One region of the Cysteiniphilum sp. 19S12-1 genome, then DNA from elsewhere that is predicted to be linked to it. Evidence: riboswitches for the same ligand, from Rfam matches in the RefSeq annotation. Region 1 holds a riboswitch; the other holds the start of a gene.

Region 1 (8,179 bases):
CGCATTGGCTTAAGCGATTCAATGAAAAGAATAAAGAGCTATCGTCAATGGGCTTTGATGAGAGCTTTCAACGGATGTGGCAATTTTACTTGGCATCGTGTATTGCAACATTTACCAGTCAGCGCACTGATGTTGTGCAAATTGAGATAGCACATGCTTAAGTTATATCGGCAATTTTTGTTATTTGCATTAAGCCTTTTTATATTCTGTTGTGGTCATCTTTATGCCAATACTACTTCTTTTTCCAAGGTGGAAAAACAAAATCCGCAATTAGTCGGCCAGATTCTTTATACTTATTGGTTCTGGGATGTTTATTATGCAGCCCTTTATGCACCAACCAAAGATTTTAGTTGGCGAAGTTCTTTTTTTCTTAAACTTACCTATTTAAGAGATTTTTCAGCTCAGTCAATTATTGAAGAAACGATGGATCAGATGGCATCGCAAACACCAAAAAACAACAATGATGATCTTAAAAAGTGGCAAAAGCAGCTACAAAATATCTTCCCAGATATCAAGGAAAACCAGAGTCTGATCGGTTATTTTGATGGCAAACAAAGGACTTTGTTTTTTACAGGACAAGGCAAATATTTAGGTCAGATTGATTCGTTAGCTTTCTCAAGGTCATTTTTTGCTATCTGGTTGAGTGATCAATCAGAAAACCTCGAATTATCACGCCAATTGCGAGGGCTAGAATGACTATGAAAATGCAGAAGTCACTTAATATTAAATACAGCTTGATGGTTTTTCCTGTGGCTTTTGCCGGTATTCCTATTTATATCTTCTTGCCTGATTATTACCATAATTATTTTAATCTATCATTAACTGTGTTAAGTATTACTCTTTTTGCATTACGTGTTTTAGATGCGCTGATTGATCCCTTTATTGGTTGGTATTGTGATCGTTTTCCTCGGTGGCAAAAGAAAAGCTTTATGGTGATTGTTGCTCTTTTTATTCTAGGGTTTTATATGTTATGCAACCCTATGATAGGCAGTCGATTGATCAACCTGTTAATTGGTGTTTTGCTGTCAACATTAGCCTACAGCTATTTAACGATATTTATCAATACCGAAGGAGCACTTTGGAAAAAAGGACAAAAAGAAAAAGCAGATATTATTAGTCTGCGTGAGCTATTCAATATTCTAGGTGTGTTAGTGGCATCAATTTTGCCTTTTATTTTGATGACTATATTACCAGTGCAAACAAGTTATTTTGTTTATAGCTTGATTTTTAGTGTCATCATTATTTTTACCAATATTAAGTTCTTACAATGGTATCGTGCTGTCCATAAGCAAGATAATGCGATAAAAAAAGATAAATCTGAAAAGAGTTACGGTTATAAGTACTATTTTGCGCAGATGAATCAACAGGGAAAATTTTTATTCTTAAGTTATAGTATCAGTGCTCTTGGATCTGCCATCCCTGCGGTGATGCTCGCCTTTTATAGTCGCTATGTTTTGCAGATGCCACAATATACAGGGCTTTATCTTTTTTTATATTTTCTTGGCACGATTATTGCTATTCCTTTTGTGAGAAAAATGGCATTGCGTTATGGTGAAGTGCGTATTTGGATATATGCCATCATCATTGCCATCATTATTTTTATGTGTGCCTTTTTTCTAAACCAAGGGGATATATTAGCATTCTCAATCATCAGCTTGACTTCGGGGTTATGTTTTTCTGCTGAGCTCATTCTGCCCAATCTATTACTAGCACAATGGATCGATACCAAAGAAAGAAATCCGTTAGGCAATGGTTATTATGCATTGTTATCATTTATTGGTAAATTTAGTTTCGCCTTGGCAACGATTGTGACTTTGCCGTGGCTTGATGTTCAGATAACTGTCAATACGGTTGATTTATCAAACGTTATTTTGATCAAGGTGTTGTACTGTTTACTGCCCTGTTTAATCAAAGCGGCAGCATTAATCAGTTTGTTTATCTGGCAAGCCCGACGACAAGAAGGAGATGTTAAGTGAATGCGTTATGTCGATTATTACAACTAATCATACTAGGAGTGTATTTTATGGCAATAAGTTTATTATCAGGCTGCTCTAGCGGCATTGAGTATTATAAAAATGAGAATCCCAAGCTTGATTTACAGACCTATCTTGACGGGAGAATAGAGGGTTCTGGTATTATTGAGGACTGGAAAGGTAATGTGGTCAAGAAATTTGATTTTATTGCTGATGCCAGTTGGAAAGATGGTGTATGTACGCTAGATGAACATATGATCTATTATGATGGCAGTAAAGACCATCGTATTTGGACCATTAAGAAAATCAATGACCATTATTATGAAGGACAAACAAAGGATGTGATTGGTATTGCTAAAATCCATGTTCAAGGTAATGCAATGAACTGGCAATATACGATGGATGTCAAAGTTGGCAATAGCACCTACCGACTTAAATTTGATGATTGGATGTTTCTAATGCACAATGATGTTTTGATCAATAAAAACTACTTCAAAAAATTTGGCTTACCCGTTGGCTCATTGACTTTATTCATGCATAAAAAAGGACTGCCCAAAGATGAAAAGAACCAATCCGTATCACCATAAAACGATTTGGATTATTGGTGCCAGTGACGGTATTGGTAAGGCCGTGACTCGGTTGCTTGATAAACAAGAGACAAAGCTAATCATCTCGTCAAGAAATCAAGACAAACTTCAGACGCTATCTCGCGAACTTAGCAGTGAAGTTCATATCGAAGCTTTTGATGTGGGAGATTATTTAAATTTTAATAAAAGTATACAAATAGTGCTAAACAAGCATAAACCAGATTATATTCTATATTTCCCAGGGTATTATGAGCCTGCCAAAATAGGAAATATCTCAAATGAACTGGTGGATAGGACAATTACTATTAATCTAAAATCTGTTTTTGTATTGATTGAGGGTGTTTTTGACTATTTAAAGCAAAATCCAGCATGTGTGTTAGCGGTTACCGCAAGTGTTGCTGGATATGTGGGACTGCCATATTCTCAGCCTTATGCTGCAACAAAGGCCGCGGTAATCAATTTAGTTCAAAGCTTTAAAGCTGAGCATAAAAATTTTAATATCAAGTTGATTAACCCAGGCTTTGTCAAAACAAAGTTAACTGATAAAAACAACTTTAAAATGCCTAACTTAATGGAACCTAATGATGCAGCAAACGCTATTTTAAAGGGTCTAAGAACAAGTCGATTTGAAATACATTTTCCAAAGCGCTTTACGCGAATGCTCAAGTTGATAGCAAGCTTACCCTATAAATGTTATTTTAAAGTGCTTGCAATGATGCGTTTAGGCTAGCACACTCATGATTTTATGGTCATAGCCATCAAATAATACCAAATAAAACTTTCGCTTTTTCTCACTAAAAACGATAGAATCCGATCTTATACCGCGCGTAAATTATTTTGCGGTGTTCGGTGTCAAAGAAGTTTTTGATGCCTTTGAGCGATTGAATTGTAGGTAATAGCTTGGACTATTGGCAAAATTCAATCGCTCAAAGGCGCGAGAAATTCAACGACAGAAATGCTGTAAAATGGTTTATGGGCGGTATACACATCACTAATGGTTTGTGTGAATTTACACAACGCAAGAGGGAATCTGGTGTAACTCCAGAGCTGGCCCGCAGCGGTAATTGGAAACGAACGATACACATTGATTCTTACTTTCTGGGAGTCATTGAAATGCACTGATTGAAACAATTGGGAAGCGGTATCTAGTAGGAGTGTAGACGCGTCCATAAGCCCGAATATCTGCCATTGGTTAATAAATTTATATGTTAAAAAAGCTTTCGTGGAACAAAGCGCACATATGGTAGAGATACTTGATATTGGTTAATAAACAACAAACCAATAGCGATACATTTCTTGCTAACTTATGTCCTTCTTCCCGATTGCTTAGTTTAAATTAATCGCGGATAGAGGATAAAAAATGAATGTAAATGTCACCAAACGCTCAGGACGTTTAGAACCTGTTAATCTGGATAAAATTCATCGTGTGATCACATGGGCTGCTGAAGGCTTAGAGAATGTCTCGGTTTCCCAAGTTGAGTTGCAATCACATATTCAGTTGTATGAGGGCATGAAAACAGCTGATATTCAAGCGATTATTATCAAAACCGCTGCTGATTTAATCTCTGAAGAGACGCCTGATTATCAATACATGGCAGCACGCTTAGCGATTTTTCACTTGCGCAAATTAGCTTATGGCGAATTTGAACCACCACATTTATACAATCATGTGCAAATGCTCGTCCAAGCAAAAAAATATGATGCGCATTTGCTTAATGACTACTCAAAGGCTGAATTTGAGCAAATGAATACGCATATCGATCATTGGCGTGATATGAACTTCACCTATGCTGCGGTGAATCAAATGCAAGGCAAGTATCTGGTGCAAAATCGCGTCACTGGCAAGATCTACGAGACGCCACAAATGCTTTACATGCTTGTCAGTGCTTGTTTATTTTCACAACATGACAAGCAGACACGCATGCAATATGTACTTGATTTTTATGATGCGATTAGTCAATTTAAGTTGTCTTTACCCACCCCAATTATGGCAGGGGTACGCACACCAACACGCCAATTTAGCTCATGTGTGTTGATTGATACTGATGATAGTTTAGATTCAATCAATGCTTCCGCATCCGCGATTGTCAAATATGTCTCACAACGCGCTGGCATTGGCATTAATGCCGGCAAAATTCGTGCATTAGGTAGCGAGATTCGCCAAGGCGAAGCGCTACACACTGGCTGCATCCCATTTTATAAATATTTCCAAACCGCAGTGAAATCATGTTCACAAGGGGGTGTGCGTGGTGGAGCGGCTACTTTGTTTTACCCAATGTGGCACTTAGAGGTTGAGTCTCTCTTGGTGCTTAAAAATAACCGTGGTGTCGAGGATAACCGCATCCGCCACTTAGACTATGGTGTGCAGATCAACCGTTTGATGTATCAACGATTGATTGAGCAAAAAGACATAACACTGTTTAGTCCAAGTGATGTACCGGGTTTATATGATGCTTTTTTTGCTGATCAAAATGAGTTTGAGAAGCTTTATATCATTGCAGAAAACACGCCAAAAATCCGCAAAAAAACACTTAAAGCAAGTGAGCTTTTCGCGCTTTTAATGCAGGAACGCGCACAAACCGGACGTATTTATATTCAAAACGTTGATCATTGTAATACGCATTCAGCATTTAATGCACAGCTTGCTCCAATTAAACAATCTAATCTATGCATGGAGATCACTCTCCCTACCAAGCCTTTAGCACATATTTTTGATGACAAAGGTGAAATTGCACTGTGCACTTTATCCGCATTCAATTTAGGAGCACTTGATTCGCTTAATGAACTTGAGTATTTATCGACTTTAATTGTTAGCGCTTTAGATCATCTATTGGATTATCAAAACTATCCGTTAACATCAGCAGAGATTCCCGCAAAAGCGCGTCGTAGTTTAGGTGTAGGTGTTATTAACTTCGCCTATTACTTGGCTAAAAACCATGTTAAATACAGCGATGGCAGTGCCAATAAATTAACACATCAAACTTTTGAAGCTATTCAATATTATCTGCTTAAAGCGTCTAACCAGTTGGCACAAGAGAAAGGTGCTTGTAAATACTTCAATGAAACAAGCTACGCCCAAGGCTTATTACCGATTGATCACTACAAAAAAAGCATCGATGAATTTGCTGACTTTTCACTGCAATATGATTGGGAAGCCTTACGTCAAAGCATTCAAAAGCATGGTTTACGCAACTCGACCTTAAGTGCAATCATGCCATCAGAAACCTCGTCGCAAATATCCAATGCCACCAATGGTATTGAGCCACCAAGAGGGCTTGTTTCGATCAAACAAAGTAAAGATGGTGTATTAAAGCAAGTTGTCCCTGAAATTCAACGCTTAAAATCTCACTATGAACTATTATGGCAAATGCCGAATAATATTGGTTATCTGCAACTATGTGCGATCATTCAGAAGTTTATCGATCAATCAATTTCAGCCAACACCAACTATGATCCACTTAAATTTAATGATCATAAAGTGCCAATGCATACATTGATGTCTGATTTATTAATCGCTTACAAATATGGCTTAAAAACACTTTATTATCACAATACACGTGATCACGCTAAGGAAAGCAAAGCAGCAACTAATCATGCTGTGGAAATAGCCGATATCGATGACTGTGAATCAGGCGCTTGTAAAATATAATGCTTAACAAGGATAACAAACTAATATGACACAGATTTACCATTATTCGACCTTTCAAACAGCCTCAAACAATCAACTACATGAACCGATGTTTTTTGGTACATCGGTCAATGTCTCACGCTTTGATCAGCAAAAGCATCCGATTTTTGAACGCTTAATTGAAAAACAGCTGTCTTTTTTCTGGCGTCCTGAAGAGGTTGATTTAAGTCGCGATCGCGTTGACTTTCAAAAGTTCAACGCCATTGAGAAACATATTTTCTTATCTAACCTACAGTATCAAACCTTGCTAGATTCAGTACAAGGACGTAGTCCAAATATTGCCTTTTTGCCATTAGTGTCGTTACCTGAGCTTGAAACATGGATTGAAACCTGGAGCTTTTTTGAAACCATTCATAGCCGCTCTTATACACATATGGTGCGCTCACTGATGGATGATCCAAGCCCTGTATTTAATGGAATTGTTGATAACCCTGAGATCAGAAAGCGCGCACAAAACATTACTCATTATTACGATCAACTAATTCTGCAAACACAACTGTTACAAACACAAGGCACTGGCAGCTATAACATTGATGGTCAAACGATTGAAGTAAGTCAACACAGCATTAAAAAAGCACTTTACTTGGCTCTGCATGCTGTTAACGCTCTTGAGGCTATCCGCTTTTATGTCAGTTTTGCCTGCACATTTGCCTTTTCTGAGCAGAAGAAGCTTGAAGGATGTGGCAAAATTATGAAACTGATTGCGCGCGATGAATCCGTGCATTTAACGAGCACACAACACATGATCAACATCATTCTTTCGGGCAAAGATGGCGATCTGGAGTTAACCGAGATTGCACATAGTCTGCATGATCAAGCTCAAGCCATTTTTAAGGAAGCCATCGAGCAGGAAAAAGCTTGGGCAAAGTATCTATTCTCACAAGGCTCTATCTTGGGATTAAATGAACAGATTCTTTGCCAATATATTGATTATTTAGCCAAAGAGCGTATGCAAGCCGTCGGACTAAATACCGATGATATTGCCTCCCCCAAAGGCAATCCAATACCGTGGATTAATCATTATCTTAACTCTGATAACGTCCAAGTCGCCCCCCAAGAAACGGAGATTAGCTCGTACCTTGTCGGACAAATCGATAGTAACGTTGCCGATAATGCCTTTAGTGACTTTGAACTATAACAATGATTCAGATCAAACTTAATCATAAGATTATAACGATTAACAATAATGAATTAACGATACTCGAATGGCTTGAGCAACAGGGCATTGCTGCTAACTTTCAATGTCGTAACGGTGTTTGTGGTACCTGTCGCTGTCAACTGATCTTAGGAGATATTCAATATACCAAAGAGCCACTTGCTTTTGTTAAAGAAGATGAAGTACTCATTTGTATTGCAAAAGGGATAAACCACATGGCAGAGGGATTAAACGCCGCAAAATGATTACAATCGGTATAGTAATAATTCAAAAATAAGTTGAGCTTCAATTACTCCCCTCACCCGCGCAGCTTAAGCTGCACCAGCAATCCCGCAAGGGGAGAGGTACTAGCTGACGCAACTTATTCTTGGTTTCTTACATAGCGCTACTAATCTTCGATAACTCGATTTAAATCACCATGCTCTTTACACATAGCAACATAAGACTTAGTTGTAATTAAAATATAAAAAATGACAGATACGACCGCAACAAACCAGATATTTGGCACGATATACAGCAACCATAGGTAAGCAATAAATGGCAGAATAAACAATAATAGTTTTTGCACGCCAACTTTGTGCTGTACGAAAGCATAGATAATTAACAAAATAGTTAATGAGCCATTGACCAATAGTAAATCATGACTTGGAATCGTGAGCATGATAAGTCCTAAAATAACAAAGACAACTAACCCTAACCAACGTGTTTTAGGCGCAATTGCCCCCATACTAATGGGAGCCGCCATATATCCAACAACGTGATAACCAGTTACCAC
Region 2 (8,179 bases), on a different contig from region 1:
CTTTTCAGTGTGGTTGTTTTATTTAGTAGTCTTGCCATTCCTTATATGCAGCAAGTGTTAATGCATCAAGCAAATGCTGATATTAATCATTTGTTATCGCAGATCAGTTGGCTATATCGCTTTGGTAGTTTTGCTGGTTGGTTAAGTTTCTTTAGCTATCTTTATCTTTGGATTGGCTTAAGTCGGTTTATTGTTAAACGACCTTTGGGTGTTTAACGGAGGTGGGCGTATGCAATACGCCCCTACAAAATTTTCACCTCGCCCCTTGCCGGAGTCGTGCGGCGTAAGCGGCACGGGTGAGGGGTGATTGAATTTATTTTTCATTTGTTATAATTGATCGTGTGCTACTTTGTGATTAACTGTAAAGGAATATTAATATCAATGCTGTGAGGCAATAAAAGTTTATGCGTATAATTTTGTGACTGCAAAAAGTGAATTAAAAGATTTTGTAAAGCTTCAGGTGGCAAGGGCGAGAAGCTTATTTTTTCTAATATACCTTGTGAATTAACCGTCAGTGTAATGATAAGATTAAGGGATTTATCCGGTGATGGCTGCTTAGCAAGATAGTTGCTTAGGGCAGTTTGTAGCGCTGACATTACCTCATTGATTTCTCTGGCAGTGCTAAAGTTTGCTGAGGCTGGAGCAGTGTTTAGTTGAATGGAATCATCCCCTTTACTAACAGCTTGAGGTAATGTTTTGTTTCTCTCAATTTTTTTAACTTTATTATCTTCTTGCTGTAATGGTTTTACCTGCTTTGGCGGATTGGTTTCAATTTTTAGTTTTGAGTCATGTGTCATTATTAGCTGGGTGTCAGCTGTGGTTGCTGCTTGTTTACTTTCTTTAGCAGATGATTTTTTTATAGGGCTTATAACACTATTTGGAATGTTCCTGTTTATCGTGGTTTTACTTAAATAAACAATATGTGCCGGAATACTCTCTTTAGTGAGTGCAATATCAATCGGCTTTTGAGGTATGTTGTTAATATATTTGGCAAGCGTGCATAAAAGGACAATTACTAAGAGAACACTTAAGTGTAAAGTCAGTGACAGTAGGGTTGCACGCTTCATCATAAGGAATTAAAACTGATATTGAATATTAAGCATTGCGACAATGCCGTCAGCCGGATAGTAACTTAAATCCGTCAAATTATAAGTTGAAACATAATTGTAATAGAATTTATTAAATAGATTATAAATATTGAAATTAAACTGCCAATAATCTAGCTGATACTTAGCCCCAAGATTGGTAAGGAAATAACCGCTTTGCTTGGCAAGGGTATTGGTGTAATCACCATAAGCATAGCTCTTACTATAATATTGCTCTTGTAGCCAAAATGAGAGGCTGTCATTGAGTTGCCAATGGCTATGGAACTCCGCAGTAAAAGACGGTTGCCCAGGGACTTGATTGTTGCTAATATCAACGTTAATTTTATTGCTATCCTCAAAAAAACCGGATCTAAACGTATTTAAATTAAAAGCAAAACTACCGCCAAGTCTTAAGCTCGACAGCCACGCGTAATCAAGCGCGAATAAATTACCAATCGTTTGCGTCGGCGGTAGATTAATATTTGCTCCAAAAGGTGTGCTATCACTTTTGAAACTTGGATCATAATCAATCTGATTATTAATTAGCATCCAATAGCTACTGTTTTTCAACGTCAGTTTGTCATTTTTATACATATTATCAAACTGATAAATCCACGCTGTTTGCGGATTTAAGCCAAAGCTTGGTGTCGCTCCTGGCGTTAGATTAGATTGATCGATAAAAGGTAACTGATAGGCGTATGAAATCGAGCCACGTGTATTGAAGTGTTTGCTCCAGTTATATTGCAAATAAATATCACCTGCTCCGATATTAATCACCTGTGAGCCAGAGTTATTACTAGAGATAAAGTCGCCCTTGGTATAGCTATGCTCAAAACGCCCCCCAATACCGCTTTGCCAATAGTGATTGAATATAAAGTCACTTTGATTAAACAGTGCAATATTCGTTTGTGTTGCATTATTTACCGTACTGCTTTGTCTAAAGGTCTGATAGTTAAACTCGCTACCGAATGTGTTTTTCACAAAATCATTATCAAATATCACACTTGGGCGCAAATAAAATAAGCTACTGCCTTGCTTAGAGGAATAGTTTGAATCAGCAAAAATAGCGTTTGCCCATTGCTGTTGATATTGCGATTTGAGGCTAAATTGCCACCGTTTATTAAGTTTTTGGTCGAAATTAAGCTGTGTATTAACGGTGTGGTTAATATATTTTTCTTTGCCGTTACTAGCTTGCCATGGATTGTCGTCACTTTGATCTTGATTTAATGATCCAGGGAAATGTAAATATTGGTAACTATCACTAAAGTTCAGTGTGAATTTTTGCGTATTGGTTTGATGCATTAACGCAATATAGGCACTATTGCTGTTATTACGTGAGTAATCGCGATAACCATCAATGCTTTGACTATTATTAGCAAGTTGCAAACTCCATGTTTTTTCATTATCCAATAGCTTATTAATAAAGACATTAACGCCAGCGCCAAATGGGTAGCCGCCAGATAAACCAATCGTATATTTATCTTGAGCCATAAATTTCTGCTCAATGTTGATTGTGCCACCTAAACCCATACCACCGTAGAGCACACTACTGGCAGTAGGATCGACGGTGATACTTTCAATACTATCTTGTGGAATTAACGAAATATTTTGCGCTTGCGAGTTAAATTGATTCAGTGGAATACCATTTAATAACACATTGGCACGTTGCCCCTTCAAATAAAAACTAGGGTTTGCCGCGCTACTATTGTTACTGTTAACCCAAGCATTTTGCTCAATGGTGTGATCAATGCTTTGATTGGCATAATTGGGCATTAATGATACGCTAATCGGTGCTCTAGAGGCATCGCTACTATCTCGTGTTTTCTTTTGGCCATGATTTAATTGATTCTCATAATTTATAACAATCGTTGGCAAAGTGTATTCCGTTGCTGAGGGACTAGGATCACTGGTGATATTTTTGATGTTGTTATCACTATTTTTTGTTATTTGATCCGCAAATATTGTTTGCCCAACGATGGCAAATAGTATGATGGCACTTAATGTGCGAAAACGGTATGGTTGCATGGAGCCCTCTTTGCTGTTTATATCCCCGTAAACGAATTATTATTAGGCAGGTTTCCGGACTTGACCTAAATGCTTCTTCCCAGTTGCCTAGTGAATGATTGCAAGCGGTATTTTGAATACTCAAAAACACCGTGTTTTACCGTTGCGGGTACAGTATTGGATTTACACCAATTTCCCTTTTAACGTATGTTTTATAACACACGCACCTAACAGCTGGTGATATTAGAGTGCTTTAAAGCAAATGGCAAGACGGCATTTGTTTTTATCTTCCCTTCGACTTCGCTCAGGGAACGGCAAGTAACTTTTTGGGGGACTTAGTTGTAATAAGCTTCAATGCGCCCACGAATTTGTTACCTCGCCCCTTGTGGGATTGCTCGTGCAGCTTACGCTGCACGGGTGAGGGGTGCTGCGTTGGCTGAGCGTGAGTCGAAGCCTAAGTGATCTATTAGGGGCTCATGAGGCACGATTGACTATGGAATTAATAACATTAAAAGCAAAGAATATTAAGGGTTTTACTTGAGAAAGCTGCCATAGTAAAGGATACTATGCCACAGAACTAAAATAGACACATTGCTTGTTGTTATGTCAAAAACAAATCGTGCAAATTACCCGTTGTTATCAAAGATCAACTCGCCTTGTGATGTACGCAAGCTTGCCGTTTCTCAATTAACGGATTTAGCGACTGAAATACGCACGTTTCTTGTTGAGACTTTAGATGTCTCAGGTGGGCATTTCGCTAGTAGCTTGGGAGCATTAGAGCTTACTATTGCTTTGCATTATGTCTATGACACACCGAGTGATCACTTAGTATGGGATGTCGGGCATCAAACGTATGTTCATAAGATCCTAACAGGGCGAGCGGATGAGTTAATTACGATTAAAAAGCCCGGTGGCATTTCAGGCTTTCCTAAGCGCAGCGAAAGTGTTTATGACAGCTTTGGTGTCGGGCACTCAAGTACATCCATTGGTGCGGCTTTAGGTATGGCTGAAGCTGATAAATTGAAAGGATCATCTGCTAAATCCGTTGCTATTATTGGTGATGGCGCACTAACAGCAGGCATGGCATTTGAGGCGTTAAACCATGCAGGAGGCATGCACTCGGATGTTTTGGTTGTATTAAATGACAATGAAATGTCTATTTCTGAGAATGTTGGTGCTCTTACAAGTCATTTGACCAAAATTCTTTCTGGTTCAACCTATAACAATATTCGTGAAACCGGTAAAAAGTTTCTTAAAAAACTGCCTGGTGCGTTTGAGTTGGCAAAACGCTTGGAAACCCAAGCCAAGGGGATGTTTGTACCGGCTAATTTATTTGAAGCACTTAACTTTTACTATGTGGGTCCAATTAATGGACATGATATTGAGGCTTTAGTTGAAGCTTTAAAAACCATTAAACATCACGAAGGACCTAAGCTTTTGCATATATTAACCAAAAAAGGCAAAGGCTATGAAAAAGCAGAAGCAGATCCCATTAAGTTTCATCATGTCAATCCTCAGTTTAATTCAAACAATAGCACTAGCACCATAAGTTCATCTACCGCAAAGTTAAGCTATTCTAATATTTTTGGGCAGTGGATTTGTGATATGGCAGCCAAAGATGGCAAGCTTGTGGGTATCACACCTGCAATGCGTGAAGGGTCAGATTTAATTCGTTTTTCAAAGGAGTATCCTAAACGTTATTATGATGTAGCAATTGCTGAACAGCATGCAGTGACGTTTGCCGCAGGCCTTGCCTGTGAGGGTTATAAGCCCGTGGTGGCAATTTATTCAACTTTTTTACAGCGTGCTTATGATCAGGTGATTCATGATGTCAGTATACAGAATTTAGATATTCTGTATGCTGTGGATCGTGCAGGAATCGTCGGGGCGGATGGCGCAACGCATGCAGGTATTTTTGATCTAAGCTTTATGCGTTGCATTCCTAATACTGTTGTCATGACGCCAAGTGATGAAAATGAATGTTACCATATGTTAAATCTTGGCTTTAAACACCAAGGACCTGCAATGGTTCGCTACCCTCGTGGTACGGGCACAGGTGTCGAGATTACCAAAGATTTTGATTTGGAAATGGGAAAATCAAAATGCGTGCGCGAAGGTCAAAAAGTGGCAATTTTAAATTTTGGAACATTGCTCCCCATAGCGCTTAAGGCAGCCGAGCAGCTTAATGCTACCGTAATAGATATGCGTTTTGTTAAACCTTTAGATATGCAAATAATTAAAGAGCTAGCCGGTTCTCATGAGGTTATTATTACATTAGAAGAAAATGTGATTATGGGTGGCGCTGGATCTGCCGTGAATGAATATCTAATTGCTAATGATCTATTAAGTAAAATCAAAGTGCGTAACATCGGATTGCCTGATCATTATCAGGATCATGGGGATAAAAATGCTTTACTGGCAGAAGTAGGGATTTCAGTAGAGGGTATTATTCAGTTAGTTGAATCAATTGTTTAAGTTAATCGGTAGGGCAAGTCTCAAGGAATGATTTTTTGCGATGGGATATAAAAAGATATATGCCAAACCATAATATCAGCAAACCAGTCATAAGCGCATAAGAAACAACCAGACCCTCGTAGCCAAAGCGGGTAAGATAAGCACCAAGACTGCTAAAGGCAAAAGCAAACAGATTTTGTACCAACCCAATGGCGGATGCGGCAGTGCCGCGGCGATGTGGGTGAAGAGACAATGCTTGACTCACTAAATTGGGCATACCAATACCCGCACCAATGGTAAAGATAAAAAATGGAATGGCTAATAACCATGCCGATAGAGTAACACCAGCTAGTTCAGCAATAACAACTAAGATAAAAACAATGGTTGTAACTGCCACAGGTAACATGAACATATGTTTAAATGAACTGCCTTTTTTCAGTAAAAATTTAGAAAAAAGTCCACCCAAAATAAATGCCACTGAAATCGGTATAAAGAACAGACTAAAACTTTTTGTCGCAAAATGAAGTTTTGTCAGTAAAAAAGGAACCTGTGATAAGTAAACATATACCGACATGTAGATCGTAGCACTGGCAAAGGCAAGTATCATAAATTGCGCATCAACAACTAAGTGCTTATATTGTCTTAAAATCGATAAGACGATATGAGTTTGCTCTAGTTGATGTTGTGTTTTTTTGATTTGTGATGCAGCGTTTGCTGCGGGTAAACTCAAAGTTAGCCCAATAAGAATAATTGCCAGAATCGTTAAGGTAAAAAAAAGCGCTTGCCAATGGCTAAAGGATAGGATTAATCCACCAAACATCGGTGCTAATGCTGGCATCGAGCCAATGATGATAAATCCTGAGTTAATCATGTGTTTTGCTTTGTCCTCAAAGTAGGTAAAGCTCAACACCTGCCATAAACAAAGGGCACTCGCGGCACTTAAGCCCTCGACAAAACGCGCAAAGATAAAGGTGGATATATTGGGTGAAAATATCGCGATTAGATTGGCAATAATATAAAGAGTAAGTCCGAAGATAAGCACCTTGGAGGTTTTAATATGATCGGCGATGGCACCATATAAAGGGATACCAATTGCTAAGCCAAGCATATAAAAACTTACGGTAAGACTTATATGTGCTTTGGTAGTAGCAAAAGTTTGTTGTAATGTTGGAATGGCTGGAACATAGATGTTTACGGTTAATATAGACAGTAAAGCAAGTAAATAAATCAGTGATTTTATACGTGTATTCATAATGTTTCCTTGATGTGGGATTTTTTATGATAGGTGTGATATAGCGTGTTGGAGTCTTCTAAAGCACGATAAGAAATGATCTGATTTTCTGTAACTTCATAAATAGACACGATATAAGTGGCGAAGAATTCATTATTATGCTTAAAGGTGCATTCAAGATAGCCATATTCATAAACAAAACTGGTGTTATTACTAGCAATGATATCCATTGGTGTTTTGCTAAAGCTTGTCACTGATTGACGAATATTGGCAAAGTGACGGATAATTTCAGCTTTGCCGTGAAAGTCGCCACTCCATGGTGCGCCAATACTGTCACTATGCCACACAGCATCTTCAGCGATAAGTGCCAGAGCTTGCTCAGCTTGTGCATTTTTTTGATGATTTAAGAAGTTACGAACGATTGTTAAGTTGTGTTGATTCATCATAATTACCTTAGGTTTTTGAATTTGTTAGCAGTATACAGTTTTCAATGTTAATTAAAATTGAATAATATTTAATATAGTATTAACTTATTATGAACGATATTGAGTGAGAAGATAAATGAACTATACCTTGCAACAGTTGCGCATCTTTATGTCCATCTATGAGTTAAAAAGCTTACGCCAAAGTGCAGAAGTGATGTTTTTAACGCCTCCAGCTTTGACTAAACAGCTGCAAAACTTGGAGGATATTGTGGGTTTTCAATTATTTGAACGAACCAATAATAAATTAATTGCTAATAACAAAGGGCATGCTTTTTACACGCTGATTAAACCCATGCTACTTGAGTTTGATCGCATCAATCAGTTGGAGTTGCCTTTTTTAAAGCAAAAAAAGCCAACACTTAAAATTGCCTTATCGCAAATATTTGAGCAAAGTTTGTTTTGCAAAATTAGTCAAATCATGAAAAGTGATCAATCATTTGATTATGACCTTGTTGTTGAAAATAAAACAAAGCATATTGAGTTGTTACTTAAACATCAGGTAGATGTAGCCTTGGTTGTACTCAATGAAGGCGAAAAAAATATGCTTAAAGATCATGGGTTTGAAGTCAAACTCTATACTGATATTGTGTTTGATGCTTATATTTCACGTGACTTAGCAAAAGGCTTCAACGGTATTGAGCAGGATCTAAAAACATTAAAATGTATTATGCAAACACAATTAAAAGATATGTTACAGATTAAAAATGCGCTTTATTTTTCCTCTTATACGACCATATTGCATGCAATTACCCAAGGCATTGGTTATGGCTTTTTACCAACAGCCCTGTTAGCTGCTCAAGAAAAGGAGATGCTTCTGAATATAAACGAGCAGATATCTGAGAACCCCTCTAATGTGCAAAGTTATTATGTCTATGCGCAAAACTCACCACTATTGAGTCTTATTAAAATGGTTTTTTAGG

Evidence for each region. Region 1 has a riboswitch for cobalamin ahead of nrdA (class 1a ribonucleoside-diphosphate reductase subunit alpha). Riboswitches for the same ligand answer to the same signal wherever they lie in the genome.
Region 2: another riboswitch for cobalamin. It lies ahead of ACTS4L_RS02510 (TonB-dependent receptor); the one in region 1 lies ahead of nrdA (class 1a ribonucleoside-diphosphate reductase subunit alpha).

What each region holds. Positions count from the first base shown of each region.
Region 1 covers NZ_JBQAJM010000004.1:33,891-42,069, forward strand. The annotation lists gene ACTS4L_RS02040 (class I SAM-dependent methyltransferase) at 1-161, shown strand, start outside; gene ACTS4L_RS02045 (chalcone isomerase family protein) at 154-696, shown strand; gene ACTS4L_RS02050 (MFS transporter) at 693-1,976, shown strand; gene ACTS4L_RS02055 (DUF3833 domain-containing protein) at 2,024-2,560, shown strand; gene ACTS4L_RS02060 (SDR family NAD(P)-dependent oxidoreductase) at 2,532-3,290, shown strand; cobalamin riboswitch at 3,539-3,764, shown strand; gene nrdA (class 1a ribonucleoside-diphosphate reductase subunit alpha) at 3,921-6,209, shown strand; gene nrdB (class Ia ribonucleoside-diphosphate reductase subunit beta) at 6,235-7,386, shown strand; gene yfaE (class I ribonucleotide reductase maintenance protein YfaE) at 7,389-7,649, shown strand; gene ACTS4L_RS02080 (APC family permease) at 7,793-8,179, opposite strand, start outside.
Region 2 covers NZ_JBQAJM010000005.1:14,331-22,509, reverse strand. The annotation lists gene ACTS4L_RS02520 (hypothetical protein) at 1-216, shown strand, start outside; gene ACTS4L_RS02515 (hypothetical protein) at 345-1,070, opposite strand; gene ACTS4L_RS02510 (TonB-dependent receptor) at 1,077-3,110, opposite strand; cobalamin riboswitch at 3,139-3,335, opposite strand; gene dxs (1-deoxy-D-xylulose-5-phosphate synthase) at 3,693-5,564, shown strand; gene ACTS4L_RS02500 (MFS transporter) at 5,566-6,795, opposite strand; gene ACTS4L_RS02495 (nuclear transport factor 2 family protein) at 6,792-7,220, opposite strand; gene ACTS4L_RS02490 (LysR family transcriptional regulator) at 7,336-8,178, shown strand.